Regions from separate parts of the Marinobacter albus genome, predicted to be linked through region 2. Evidence: predicted binding sites of a transcription regulator. Region 2 holds the regulator's gene; each other region holds the start of a gene.
What was found. Region 2 encodes LexA, which represses DNA repair genes until DNA is damaged. Its sites were predicted from a motif close to CTGTNTNNNNANACAG; they were not measured.
Positions count from the first base shown of each region.

Region 1: recA (recombinase RecA) is a predicted target of LexA. The motif match lies at 2,167-2,182, and genes of this name have one in related genera.
Region 3: imuA (translesion DNA synthesis-associated protein ImuA) is a predicted target of LexA. The motif match lies at 2,502-2,517, and genes of this name have one in related genera.

Region 1 covers NZ_JASSQD010000003.1:183,591-187,766, reverse strand. The annotation lists gene mutS (DNA mismatch repair protein MutS) at 1-1,500, opposite strand, end outside; gene QQF73_RS15705 (nicotinamide-nucleotide amidohydrolase family protein) at 1,582-2,082, shown strand; gene recA (recombinase RecA) at 2,280-3,326, shown strand; gene QQF73_RS15695 (arylsulfatase) at 3,584-4,176, shown strand, end outside.
Region 2 covers NZ_JASSQD010000001.1:1,474,448-1,478,623, reverse strand. The annotation lists gene QQF73_RS06930 (DUF6586 family protein) at 1-455, shown strand, start outside; gene QQF73_RS06925 (hypothetical protein) at 504-764, shown strand; gene QQF73_RS06920 (cell division inhibitor SulA) at 836-1,327, opposite strand; gene lexA (transcriptional repressor LexA) at 1,368-1,979, opposite strand; gene QQF73_RS06910 (amidoligase family protein) at 2,177-3,178, shown strand; gene QQF73_RS06905 (gamma-glutamyl-gamma-aminobutyrate hydrolase family protein) at 3,171-3,929, shown strand; gene QQF73_RS06900 (SIMPL domain-containing protein) at 3,933-4,176, shown strand, end outside.
Region 3 covers NZ_JASSQD010000005.1:90,097-94,272, forward strand. The annotation lists gene QQF73_RS19125 (error-prone DNA polymerase) at 1-368, opposite strand, end outside; gene QQF73_RS19130 (Y-family DNA polymerase) at 368-1,786, opposite strand; gene imuA (translesion DNA synthesis-associated protein ImuA) at 1,794-2,483, opposite strand; gene cysK (cysteine synthase A) at 2,645-4,132, opposite strand.

The DNA.
Region 1 (4,176 bases), on a different contig from region 2:
GTTTTTCAGGGTCTGGCGCCGAATGTAATCCACCGGAGCCTGGTCGGACTGGGCCCGGCTGATTTCGATGTAGTAGCCGTGCACCCGGTTGTAGCCCACCTTGAGGGTGCTGATACCGGTACGGTCCCGTTCCCGGGTTTCCACGTCCAGCAGGTACTGGCCCGCGTTCTCGCTGATGTTGCGTAGGTCGTCCAGTTCCTCGTCAAAGCCCTCACGGATAACGCCGCCGTCACGGATAACCACGGGCGGATTGTCGATGATGGACCGTTCAAGCAGGTCAGCCAGCTCCGGGTATTCGCCGATGATGGTCGCCAGCTTCACAATGTGATGGGAATTGACCGGTTTCAGGGTTTCCTGAAGGCTGGGCAACGCCTGGAAGGCATCCCGCAACCGGGCCAGGTCCCGGGGGCGGGCCGAGCGCAGGGCGACCCGGGCGAGCACCCGTTCAATGTCTCCGACCGCCTTCAGCAGGTCGTGCACCGGCTCATAATGAAAGCCGTCCAGCAACGCCGATACCGCCTGTTGGCGCTGGGAGACCACAGTCACGTCGCGCAGTGGGCGATTGAGCCAGCGCCGCAGCTCCCGGCCGCCCATGGAGGTGGCAGTGCGATCCATTACCCAGGCCAGCGTATGCAGGTGGCCGCCCATCAGGTTGGTGTCGATCTCGAGGTTGCGGCGGCTGGCGGCATCCAGGATGACCGCTTCATCCCGCCGTTCCCGGGTCAGTTTCCGGATGTGGGGCAGGGCGGTGCGCTGGGTTTCCTTGGCGTACTGCAGCAGGCAGCCTGCAGCGCAGATGGCCAGGGTCAGGTCCTCGCAGCCGAACCCGGTCAGGTCCCGCACCTGCAGCTGGTGTGTGATGACCCGGCGTGCCGTATCGGATTCGAACAGCCAGGGGCCCTGGCGGCGAACGCCGGTGTAACCCTCCAGCACCTCTTCGTAAGGGAAGTCCTCGCTGATCAGGATTTCCGCCGGACGCACACGCTGGAGTTCGCCCTGCAGGGCTTCCAGGTCGTCCAGCTCAGAGACCGCGAAGCGGCCGCTGGAAATATCCAGCGAGGCAAAGCCGAATTGTTCGCGATGGCTGTAAATGGCTACCAGCAGATTGTCGCGACGGTCCTCCAGATAGGCATCGTCACTGAGTGTGCCCGGCGTGACAATTCGAACCACCTGGCGATCGACCGGACCTTTACTGGTGGCCGGATCGCCAATCTGCTCGCAGATGGCGATGGATTGACCCGCCCGCACCAGCCGGGCAATGTATCCCTCAGATGAATGGAACGGGATGCCGGCCATGGGGATCGGGTTGCCGCCGGATTGCCCGCGAGCGGTCAATGTGATGTCCATCAGCTCGGCGGCTTTCTTGGCGTCTTCATAAAACAGCTCGTAGAAGTCCCCCATGCGGTAGAACACCAGCTCGTTGGGATGCTGCCCCTTGATCTTCAGGTACTGCTGCATCATGGGGGTGTGCTTGGAGAGATCGGTCTGGGCTGCTGACATGGACGGTCCGGATTGCCTTGCTTTGGATGAAGGCGTGAATTGTAAGAAAATAACGCCCCGGATGAAACGAAGGAGATCATTATGACCGCCAGTGATCAGGAATTGTCTGAGGCGGGGGCCCGCCTTGGCAAACTGCTGGAGCGGCAGGGACGTATGGTTGTCACGGCCGAGAGCTGCACCGGAGGCTGGGTAGCCAAGGTGTTGACGGACAGGGCGGGTTCCTCCGCGTATGTGTTGGGAGGCCTGGTAACGTACAGCAACAGTGCCAAGGAAGGGTTGCTGGGCGTAAGCGGCCAATCACTGGCTGACCACGGTGCCGTAAGTGAACCGGTGGTTCGGGAAATGGTTGCCGGTGCGCTGGCGGTGACCGGTGCGGATGTGGCTGTGGCCATCAGTGGTGTCGCGGGTCCGGGCGGTGGCAGCGAAGATAAGCCTGTGGGCACGGTGTGGTTTGCCTGGGGCCGAGGCCAGGCATCCACGGAAGCCGTGGTGGCCCATTTTCCAGGTGACCGGGACCAGGTTCGGCGCCAGGCGGTGCTCTTTGCGTTGCAGGGGGTCAGTGATTTCCTGGGCGCATCCTGAATGGCGTCAGATGGGACTGGCGGAAGCCTCGGGTCAGTTTCGTGAAAGAGGGGGTTGGTCTCCTCATCGGGTTATGTTTTAATACTGTTCAAATATACAGGGAATTTGCTGTATCTGCTGTACAAGTTCCCGCTCCAAAATTCTGCGACCGGCGTTAAGTGACGACCGGTGGCTACGGCGACAGAGGGTTTGCACTGATGGAAGACAACCGCAAGAAAGCACTAAGCGCAGCACTGGGTCAGATTGAGCGCCAGTTCGGCAAGGGCGCCGTCATGAAAATGGGCGATCAGCCCCGTGAAGCCATTCCTGCGGTATCCACCGGTTCTCTCGGGCTCGACGTTGCCCTGGGTATTGGCGGCCTTCCCTATGGGCGGATCTGTGAGATCTACGGCCCGGAAAGTTCCGGTAAAACCACGCTGACCCTCCAGGTCATCGCTGAAGCCCAGAAGCAGGGAAAAACCTGTGCCTTTGTCGATGCGGAGCACGCACTTGATCCGATTTACGCTGAAAAGCTGGGCGTGAATGTCGACGACCTGCTGGTGTCCCAGCCGGATACCGGCGAACAGGCACTGGAAATCGCTGATATGCTGGTTCGCTCCAACGCCGTTGACGTGATCATCGTGGACTCCGTCGCAGCTCTGACGCCGAAAGCGGAGATCGAAGGCGAAATGGGCGACAGTCACGTGGGGCTTCAGGCGCGTTTGATGTCTCAGGCCTTGCGCAAACTCACCGGTAACGTCAAGCACGCCAACTGTCTGATGATCTTTATCAATCAGATTCGAATGAAGATTGGTGTTATGTTCGGCAGCCCGGAAACCACGACCGGTGGTAACGCCCTGAAATTCTACTCTTCTGTGCGTCTGGATATCCGTCGCATCGGTTCCGTGAAGGATGGCGACGAAGTGGTGGGTAACGAAACCCGCGTGAAAGTGGTCAAGAACAAGGTGGCGCCGCCGTTCCGCCAGGCCGAATTCCAGATCATGTACGGCAAGGGTATCTACCACATGGCCGAGGTTCTGGACATGGGTGTGAAAGAAGGCTTCGTGGACAAATCCGGTGCCTGGTATGCCTACAACGGCGACAAGATTGGCCAGGGCAAGGCCAACGCCTGCAAGTTCCTGGAAGAGAACCTGGATCTGGCCACGGAAATTGAAGCCAAGGTCCGTGACAAGCTGATGCCAAAGCCGGAGAAAAAGGAGAAGGCCGAGGAAGCCCCGGCTGAAGCAAATGGCGAACTGCTCTAACTAACTGTCCGTCCAAGAATGGGCAGCAGGACGCATTTCCTGCTGCCCATGCTCCCTTCCAGTCCAGTCCATCCCTCCGATTTACGATCCCTTTCGTCTCGACGTACCTGTCTTGCCGGGGATGCCGCCGACTTGAAAAGCAAGGATTGTGTGTTATACACGGATAAGACGATCCGGGTAGTGGCCCCGCTAGAAACGCGGGGCCGTAGTGGTGATTGTTTGGTTAAAAGGATCTTCAACCAAACCAGGGTATCCCCATGAAAACGCCGCATTACGCTCCCCTGAAGCTGTGCCTGCTTGCACTCTTCGCTCTATGCTCCACCCTCACTTATGCCCAGTCGGAAAAGCCGAACATATTGATCATCTGGGGTGATGACATCGGCTGGTCGAACCCCAGTGTCTACCATCGGGGAATGATGGGCTATCAGACGCCCAACATCGACAGCATTGCCAAAGAAGGCGCCTTGTTTACCGACTGGTACGGGCAACAGAGTTGCACCGCCGGACGTGCGGCCTTCATTACCGGACAGAGTCCGTACCGAACCGGGTTGCTGAAAGTCGGGCTTCCGGGCGCAAAGGAAGGTCTGTCGGAAAAAGACCCCACCATCGCAGAATTGCTTAAAAACCATGGTTACATGACCGGGCAATTTGGCAAGAATCATCTGGGGGATCTGGATGAAATGCTGCCAACCAACCATGGTTTTGATGAGTTCCTGGGCAACCTCTACCACCTCAACGCCGAGGAGGAGCCAGAGAACCCGGATTACCCGCAGAACCCGGAGTTCAAGAAGAAGTTCGGGCCGCGGGGCGTCATCAAGAGCTTTGCCGATGGTGACATCGAAGATACCGG
Region 2 (4,176 bases):
TGAGTCAGCTGGACAACGGTTCAATGCCCCCAAGAGATCAGCCTGCCAATGAGGCAGAACTGGCTTTGGGGCGCGAGGCAGCCATTCAGGGAGCCATTGAGCTTTTACTCAGGTCACGGCGGCTGCTGCTGGCAATGATTGCCCGCTTCTACCAGAAACGGAATGGGGAGCCTTCAACGCTGGATGAGCTCGCGTCGCTGATCGGAGAGGGCCCTAGCGACATTGCTCGCTTGCGGGATCTGGAGCAAAGGCCAGACAGCTGGTGGAACCATCTGGACCAGTTGGAAATGTCCCAGAGCCGGCCCCCGGTCAACCGGAAATCGGTGAGTGAGGAAAATATTATTGCGGTTTCTGCCGACACTGGACCTGACCGTTCAGCTCAAGCGCTGCGCCGAACGTTGGGCGCAATGAAAAATTTTGCCGATGACCTGGAAGAGCAACACAGCGAGTGGTAAGTGAGCGCCGAACCACTCCAGGTCTTCTCTAATAGAAAGGTTTACCGAATGTCACCATCGTTTTTTGAAATCGTACAACTGAGCAACGGCGACTATGCACTTCGTCGTATCGACGACGATAGCGCACCACTCGTGAAAATTTCGTTCTCTGAAGAAGCCCGGGAAATGATGGAAGACCGGGACATGAACGTAGCCAAAGCCATGATAGCGGCTGGCATTGAGGCGGTTGGAAATGTCGCGCACGACATCGATTGGGAAGACGACGAGCTGGACGCCGCCGACTCCCAGCCGTCCTATACCCTCCACTGATCAGTGAGCACTGGCCGCAAGGTTACCGATGGCTTGAGCCGTGTCACGAGGAAGGGTGACGTGGCCGATGCTCAGCGCTGGCGCAACACGACACCATGGCTATTACCATTGGCAGAGGCTCGCTGAAGGGCCTCAAACGCCGAATGGCCCAACTTCCGCGTCCACATCACGACCGCGTGGCAGGTACCTGCATTCAGGGCCCGCTCGGCCAGCTCCTGTGCGGAATAATCGCCAGTCGACCGAAGAACCAACAGCTCGCCAGTCACTATGCCATGCATCTTCTGCCACTTACTGACCAGAGCCTGAGGCGGGTCGATCCAGGCAAGCCAGCGCTTTTCCTGATTCAATTGTGTCAGCATTGGTAACAGCAACTGAAAGTTCTCTACCTGCCCTTCCGGCAAGATGATTTCCGTCACGTTGCCGCTAACCGCCGCATCGCCAGATTCAGACCTGCGACGAGCACGAATCACAGAACGCCTCTCTGGAGCCGCAGATGGCGGTACCGCGTAGGACATCGCACCTTGCTGATAAGCCAGATTCTGATTGAAGCTTAACTGTTCCATGATTCACCTGCTCTTATGCTGTCTGTGGCAACTCAACCGATCAGTGAAGATCAGACCGACGGATCACACCAACTCCCAAACCTTCGATGAACAGCTGCTGTTCCGTAAGGTCCACCTCAATTGGCTCGAATTCCTCATTCTCCGCGATCAGATAAACCTTTGACCCTTCCTTTCGGAAACGCTTGACGGTTACTTCTTCCTCGCCAACCCGCGCCACGACCACCTGACCGTTATGGACATCCTGGGTACGGTGAACAGCCAACAGATCTCCATCCAGGATGCCGATATCTTTCATACTCATTCCGCGCACCCGCAGAAGGTAGTCTGCTGACGGCGAGAAAAAGTTGGGCTGGAGGGTGACATGATCTTCGATATGTTCCTGCGCAAGGATCGGACTACCTGCAGCGACCTGGCCAATAACGGGCAATCCGAGGTCTTCCTCCGCCTCCGGAAGGCGAATACCCCGACTGGCACCGGGCACCATTTCTATGGCCCCTTTACGGGCCAGCGCACGCAAATGCTCTTCCGCCGCATTGGCGGAGCGGAAACCCAACTCAGCGGCAATTTCCGCACGGGTGGGCGGATAACCTGTTTCATCCAGATAACGCCGGATTATATCCAGTACCTGAGATTGCCTTGCTGTCAGCTTCATTGAGCTACTCCATCACGGGGACCGGCCTTGAAATCTCTCTTGACCAGCCCTGTTTTTATATACAGTAAACTGACTATATACAGTGTTTTATCCAGTGTAAACCCCTCGGTGTTTTTTCTGCCAACGGCATAACCATGCCAGCCACAATGAGTGTGGTATGGTAATCGGACATGAAATTCGCGTGCTTAGGGAGAGCTATGAGCCAATCGCCTGGCTGCAAAATGCCGGACATTCTCAAGACCGATGAGGGCAAAGAACGCCGCGTTGGTATCGAAATTGAACTTTCCGGACTGGGTTACGAGACACTCGTTAACCTCATGGCACGCTTTCTGGAGGCGGAGCCCGACCTCCGGTCCCGCTATGTAACCAAGCTGGAAACCGATCTCGGCACTTTTACCATTGAACTCGATTCGGATCCGATCAAAGATCTCGATCTGGCCGATGATCGCCTGCCCGACTCCATTCGGGAGCTGGGAGGCCAGGCTATGGAGGTAATCGATGCGGCGGCCGAGCGCATTGTCCCCCTTGAAATCATCAGCCCCCCCATACCGTTCTCCGACGTCCCCCGGATAGAGGCGCTGACTGAGATGCTGCGTAAGGAAGGTGCGCTGGGAAGTCGGGAAGCCATCTACTATGCCTTCGGCCTCCAGTTGAATCCGGAACTCCCGGACTTGACCCCGGATAGCCTGGTTCGCTATCTCCAGGCTTTCGCTGCCCTGTACGAATGGCTGAAATCCCGGCATCAGCTGGACATCAGTCGGAAATTCACGACGTACATTGAGCCGTGGAGCAGCCGGTATACTGAGATACTGATGAGGGACGACTATGCTCCCGATCAGGAACAGCTCATGCGGGATTATCTGGAGTACAATCCGACCCGTAACCGGGCGCTGGATCTGCTTCCTCTGTTTGCCCACCTCGACTCCGCGCTCCTGGGACGGTATGTGGACGATCCCAGGATCAAGAGTCGCCCCACCCTGCATTACCGGTTGCCAGACTGTGACATTGATAATCCCTCGTGGCACTTTTCCAGTGTCTGGAACGACTGGATCATTCTGGAACAGATTGCATCCAACGCGAGCCAATTGGCAGAGCTCCGGGCTCTTTTCCGGGAAGGCAACAAGATCAGCCTGCGCAACTTGACCCACAGCTGGCTCGATACAACCTCCGATTGGCTACAAAGCAGGGGTTATGTCTGAACGACAGGGAACCGAAGAAGAGCTCCCGGGACTGACCATAGGCATCAGCGGCCCGGCAAGAAAGGGTACAGCACACCGCCTCATCAGCCTGGGCATAAGGATGCATGGCGCCCGAACCCATTATATTCGCCCCGGGTCCCAGACCGACGTCTCGTTGCTCGACGGCCTTGTGCTGTCCGGGGGAACCCACGTCCATCCGGAGCGCTATAACCAGGAACCGCAGGTCACGGCGAACTATGACCGCAAGCGGGATGCCACTGACCAGCGACTCCTTGAGGAAGCGGAACGGATTGGAATTCCTGTGCTCGGAATCTGCCGCGGGGCCCAGTTCATCAATGTGTTCCATGGCGGATCCCTGTGCCAGAATGTGACGCCATTTCGCGTCCATACCCGCCATCGCCCGCTGTTGTTACCCATGCAAACGGTCAGAGTGGTGAAGACGAGCCGGCTTGGACAGATCATGCAGTCGTCCATGATTGGTGCCAATCGGATCCATAGCCAGGCAATCAAACGGCTGGGACGGAACCTCAAGGTGGTTGCCGTCGATAATGACCTGTTTGTTCAGGCGATCGAGAATACCCACGACCAATGGTTGATGGGTGTGCAGTGGCATCCGGAATATCTGCTATACCATGGAGGACATCGACGTATTTTTGGGCAACTCGTCCAGGCAGCGCTGGACTTCAAACTGGGCCGCCTGGAGCCGGATTCCGGAAGGCCCTACCCCAACTCGGATTCAATGGAGGAATGACCCATGAACAGATGGAAGCGCGTATCGGGCCTTGGCTTATCACTGCTGCTGGTTCCGACGTTGTCGATCGCTGGCGAAGTAACCCTGAGTGGCGAAGGGAGTGTACGCTATCAGCCAGACAGCGCCAGGCTGCAGTTCACCGCCAGTGCCGAGCATGAAATGCCGCAGCAGGCAACGGAGCAGGTAGCGGCGATGATGAGCGAGTGGCGCGAAGCAATCAGCCAGTATCAGGACCGGCTCCAGGACT
Region 3 (4,176 bases), on a different contig from region 2:
TGGGTTTCCAGATCCCGGAATAGCAACTGGTACTGGCCTTTTTCGGCCCGGCGCCGGCCGGTGGTGATCAACTGGCACAGCTGGCCATAGCCCTTGCGGGTTCGGGCCAGGAGGATGAATCGGGGGGTGCTGGCCCCGGGGGGAGCATCGTCAAGTTCAAACCAGCTGCCGGTGATCAGTTTCACCGGGCTATCCTTCAGGGCCGCCCAGGCGCGGGGAATGCCGGCCACCGAGCAGGCGTCGGTGATGGCGATGGCGGTATAGCCCAGCTCGGCGGCCCGTTCGGCCAGTTCGTGGGGGTGGGAGGCGCCGGTCAGAAAGGTAAAGTTGCTGAAGCAGAACAGCTCGGCGTAGGACTGCTCGCACATCAGCCAAACCACCCGTGCACGAACCAGCCGTCCCGGACATCCCGGAACACCCAGGCCAACTGGCCATTGTTGAGTTGGGCGATGTAATAGTCCCGGTGCACCCGCTGGCCGTCCCACCAGCCGCCACTGATTCGTTCGGGCCCGGCAAACCATGCGCTTGGTGCCTCCGTGAGTGGTTGCGGCCCCTGCAGTAACCACAGAGGGCGGCGGGGCAGATGGCTGGCCGGTGTTACCTCCGGCCGGTTGTTACGCTGAACGGCGGAAGCGCTCCAGGCCCGTTCCGGACGATGGTCTGCTTGGGGTGAAAGCTGCTTGAGGGCATGATCCCCAAGCCGGGCCTGTAGCCGGCTCATCAGGGTATGCCAGGCTTCGTTCAGATCCTGGGTTTCGCCCAGCAGGTCTTGCCCGGTAGGCGCTTCCCGACCCAGAAAGCGCTGCACTGACAACAGGAGTGAGATGACTGGTGCCCTCAGGGGGTGCTGCTCGAAGCGCAGGCGAATCAGGTTCAGAAAGGCCTCGGCCCGGTGCTCCGGGCCGGAGGTCCGGATACGCAGTCGGGTGGGTTCTTCGTGCCGGTGATGGAGAATCAGCAATAGACTGTCGGTTTCCTGCTGGCGCCAGCACAGGTCTTCTTCCAGTTCCGACAGGATGCGCTGCAGCGGAAACAGCAAGCCCTGGGATTGCTCGATTTCCTGCACGAAATCCGCCTGCTGCCGGAAGTGGTGGGGCGGCTGCCAGGGGGATTGCGGGTCTGGCCGGGCGCCCTGGATTTTCTGGACCCAGGCGAGGGTTTCGGGGGACAGCCGTCGGGCCAGCTCTGCCGCCGGCAGGTCAAAGACTTCGCCCAGGGTGTTCAGTCCGAGTCGCTGCAGGCGGGTGCAGGTGCGGGCATCAAACTCCGCTGCCAGCAGCGGCATCTGGCTCAGGGTGCGCAGAATATGGCCGCTGTCTTCGGTGCATTCGCCCTTGCCGGTGCGGGCGATCAGCCGGGCCGCCGGTGGTGTGTGGCCAATGCCGGGCCAGGCCGTCAGCTGACGTTCATCCAGCGCTTGCTCCACGGTCTGCCAGACCGCAGGCAGGCCGCCATACAGCCGTTGCAGGCTGGCAATTTCCGCCATCAGGCCATCCGGTGGCACCAGCACAATGTGGTCGGCATAGCGGTATAGCCAACGGGCCTGGTCTTCCAGAATCCGGGCCTCCTGCTGCTGATCTGCCCGCACCATACCCAGTTCGGGCACCAGGCTTATGGCAGTTTTCAGGCGCATGCCGGCCTGTATGCCCTGGTCCCGGGCATCGGGGCAGGCCTGTATCACCTTTTGTCCGGAGCCTTCGACAATCACCAGTGCGCCCGCTTCTTCGCGAGTCCGGCGAATATGGTCCAGCAACAGGTGCGGGAAGTGCAGGTATAACCAGAGCATGGTGTGATTACCGGGTTGAAGTAGGCCAGGGGCCCTGAACCACGCGGGGTGCTTCGCGGAACGACAGATCTGCCCGGTGTGACATGGCCAGAGCGCAACGTTGGCCGGGCCAACTGCCACGGCGCTTCACGATATTGAGCTTTAGCGCCTGCTGCTCGCCGGGTTCCAGCTCGAGCCGCAGGGCGGCCGGGGAATTCTGTTCGACATAGCGGCGCTCACGGAAGAGCACGCACACGTTGCTGCCGGCCTCCGCGGCCAGCTGTAAACGCCGGACCTCGCGCGAAGCCAGTTTGCCCGGCCAGGCCATCACCAGGCCGGTGACCGGCGAGCGCAGGCAGTTTTCCAGGGTCCACAGGAAATCGCCGTCGTCATCGGTGTGGATCATGACCACCTGATCCAGGTTCACGCCTTCCCGGGCCAGCGCCGGGGCGTAGGGCGTGTGTGGCGGATTCAGCCAGAACACGGTCTTGCCGCTATGGGACAGCCGTTGCATCAGTGGCAACAAAAGATGCAGCTCGCCAATCCCGGGGCTATCCAGCAGACATTCACTCAGGGCGCCGCGCGGCCAGCCAAGGCCGCCGAGCTGGTTATCCAGGACCTGATAGCCGGTCGGTTCCGCCGGCTGGGAGGTTTGTACATGCCGGTGCCCCTGCCAGACACGGGCATCCTGCATCAGCGTTTTCAGAAGCTCGCTCATGGGAAAAATCTCAATATACTGTTTAAATATACAGTATTCTGAAAGCGGCTGGATTTCAAGGATGGTGTGCAGGGAGTGTTGAGGTTTTCACCAGGCATGGTCGGCCAGCAAAAAAAGGGGGCTTGAAGCGCCCCCTTTTGAACGATGGTGATAGCCCGCAATCAACGTGGATGCAGCCAGCCCGGAAGCATGCTGTAAGGGTCCACGTGAACTTCCGGGTTGAAGCCAATGTGCTGGCTCTGCAAACGGGGGAGCAGGGAGCCGTCCTTGATCTGGTCAAAGACATCGGTGCAGCCGCCAACAAACTCGCCGTTGATGAAAATCTGCGGCAGGGTGGTCCAGCCGGTTTTTTCTTTCAGTACCGCGCGAATCTGCCCGCCCCGGTTGCCCTGTTGGTAGGCCACCGAATCCAGATCGACCGATTTGTAGTCGATGCCGTACTTCTGGAACACCTTGCGCACCGACCAGCAGAACTCACACCATTCCAGCGCGAACATGATCACCAGGTGGTCCGGATCGCTGATCAGTGCTTCAACCTCTTCCACCGCTTCGGGATCCAGTTCGACCGGCTGGCTCGGAGCAGGCGGCGCCTGGGGCACGGTAATATCGAACCGGTAGTTGGGGGTGGAGCGTGACAGCGCCATTTCCTCTTGGGTCATCTCTATGGGCACATCCTCAAACAGCGGGGTGGTCAGGTAGCGTTCGCCAGTGTCTGGCAGCATGCACAGGATGTTGGCCCCTTCCGGAGCCTGCTCGGCCACCTTGAGGGCTCCCGCGAAGGTGGCCCCGGCGGAAATGCCGACAAAAATGCCTTCCCGGCGGGCCAGGTCCCGGGCGCACTGCAGGGCATCGTTACCACCAATCGGGATGAATTCATCGATGTTGTGGGCCTGCATCACCTCTTCCGCCAGTTTGGGCACAAAATCCGGTGACCAGCCCTGCATCAGGTGGGGGCGGAACATCGGGTGGCTTTCCGAGTGGTCGCCGCTGGCGTTCCGGGGCTGGGCAATGCCGCTGGCCAGGATCGCGGAGTTGTCTGGTTCGCAGACCACAATGCGGGTGTTGGGGCTCTTGCGTTTCAGCACCCGGGAAACCCCGTTGAGTGTGCCGCCGGTGCCAAAACCGGTCACCCAGTAATCGAGGCCGACGCCTTCAAAGTCCTCCAGGATTTCAACAGCGGTGGTGCGTTCGTGTACGGCGGCGTTAGCCGGGTTCTCGAATTGGCGGGGTTGCCACCAGCCGTGCTCACGGGCCAGCTCTTCCGCCTTGGCCACCATGCCGGAGCCTTTCAGTGAGGCCGGGGTGAGCACGACCTTCGCGCCCAGAAAACGCATCAGCTTGCGCCGCTCCACGCTGAAATTTTCGGCCATGGTGACCACCAGAGGGTAGCCCTTCTGGGCGCAGACCATAGCCAGGCCGATGCCGGTGTTACCGCTGGTGGCCTCAACGATGGTTTGGCCCGGCTTTAGTTCGCCCCGGCGCTCGGCATCTTCGATCACGCCCAGCGCCAGGCGATCCTTGACCGACCCCATGGGGTTGAAGGCCTCGATCTTGACGTAGAGATTGACCCCCTTGGGGCCGAGGTTGTTGATATGCACCGTCGGAGTGTGGCCGATGGTGTCCAGGATGCTGTGGTAAAGCGTACCCATGATTCTTCTCCTATTCTGCGTTCCAGAGAAGGAAGCCCTAACCC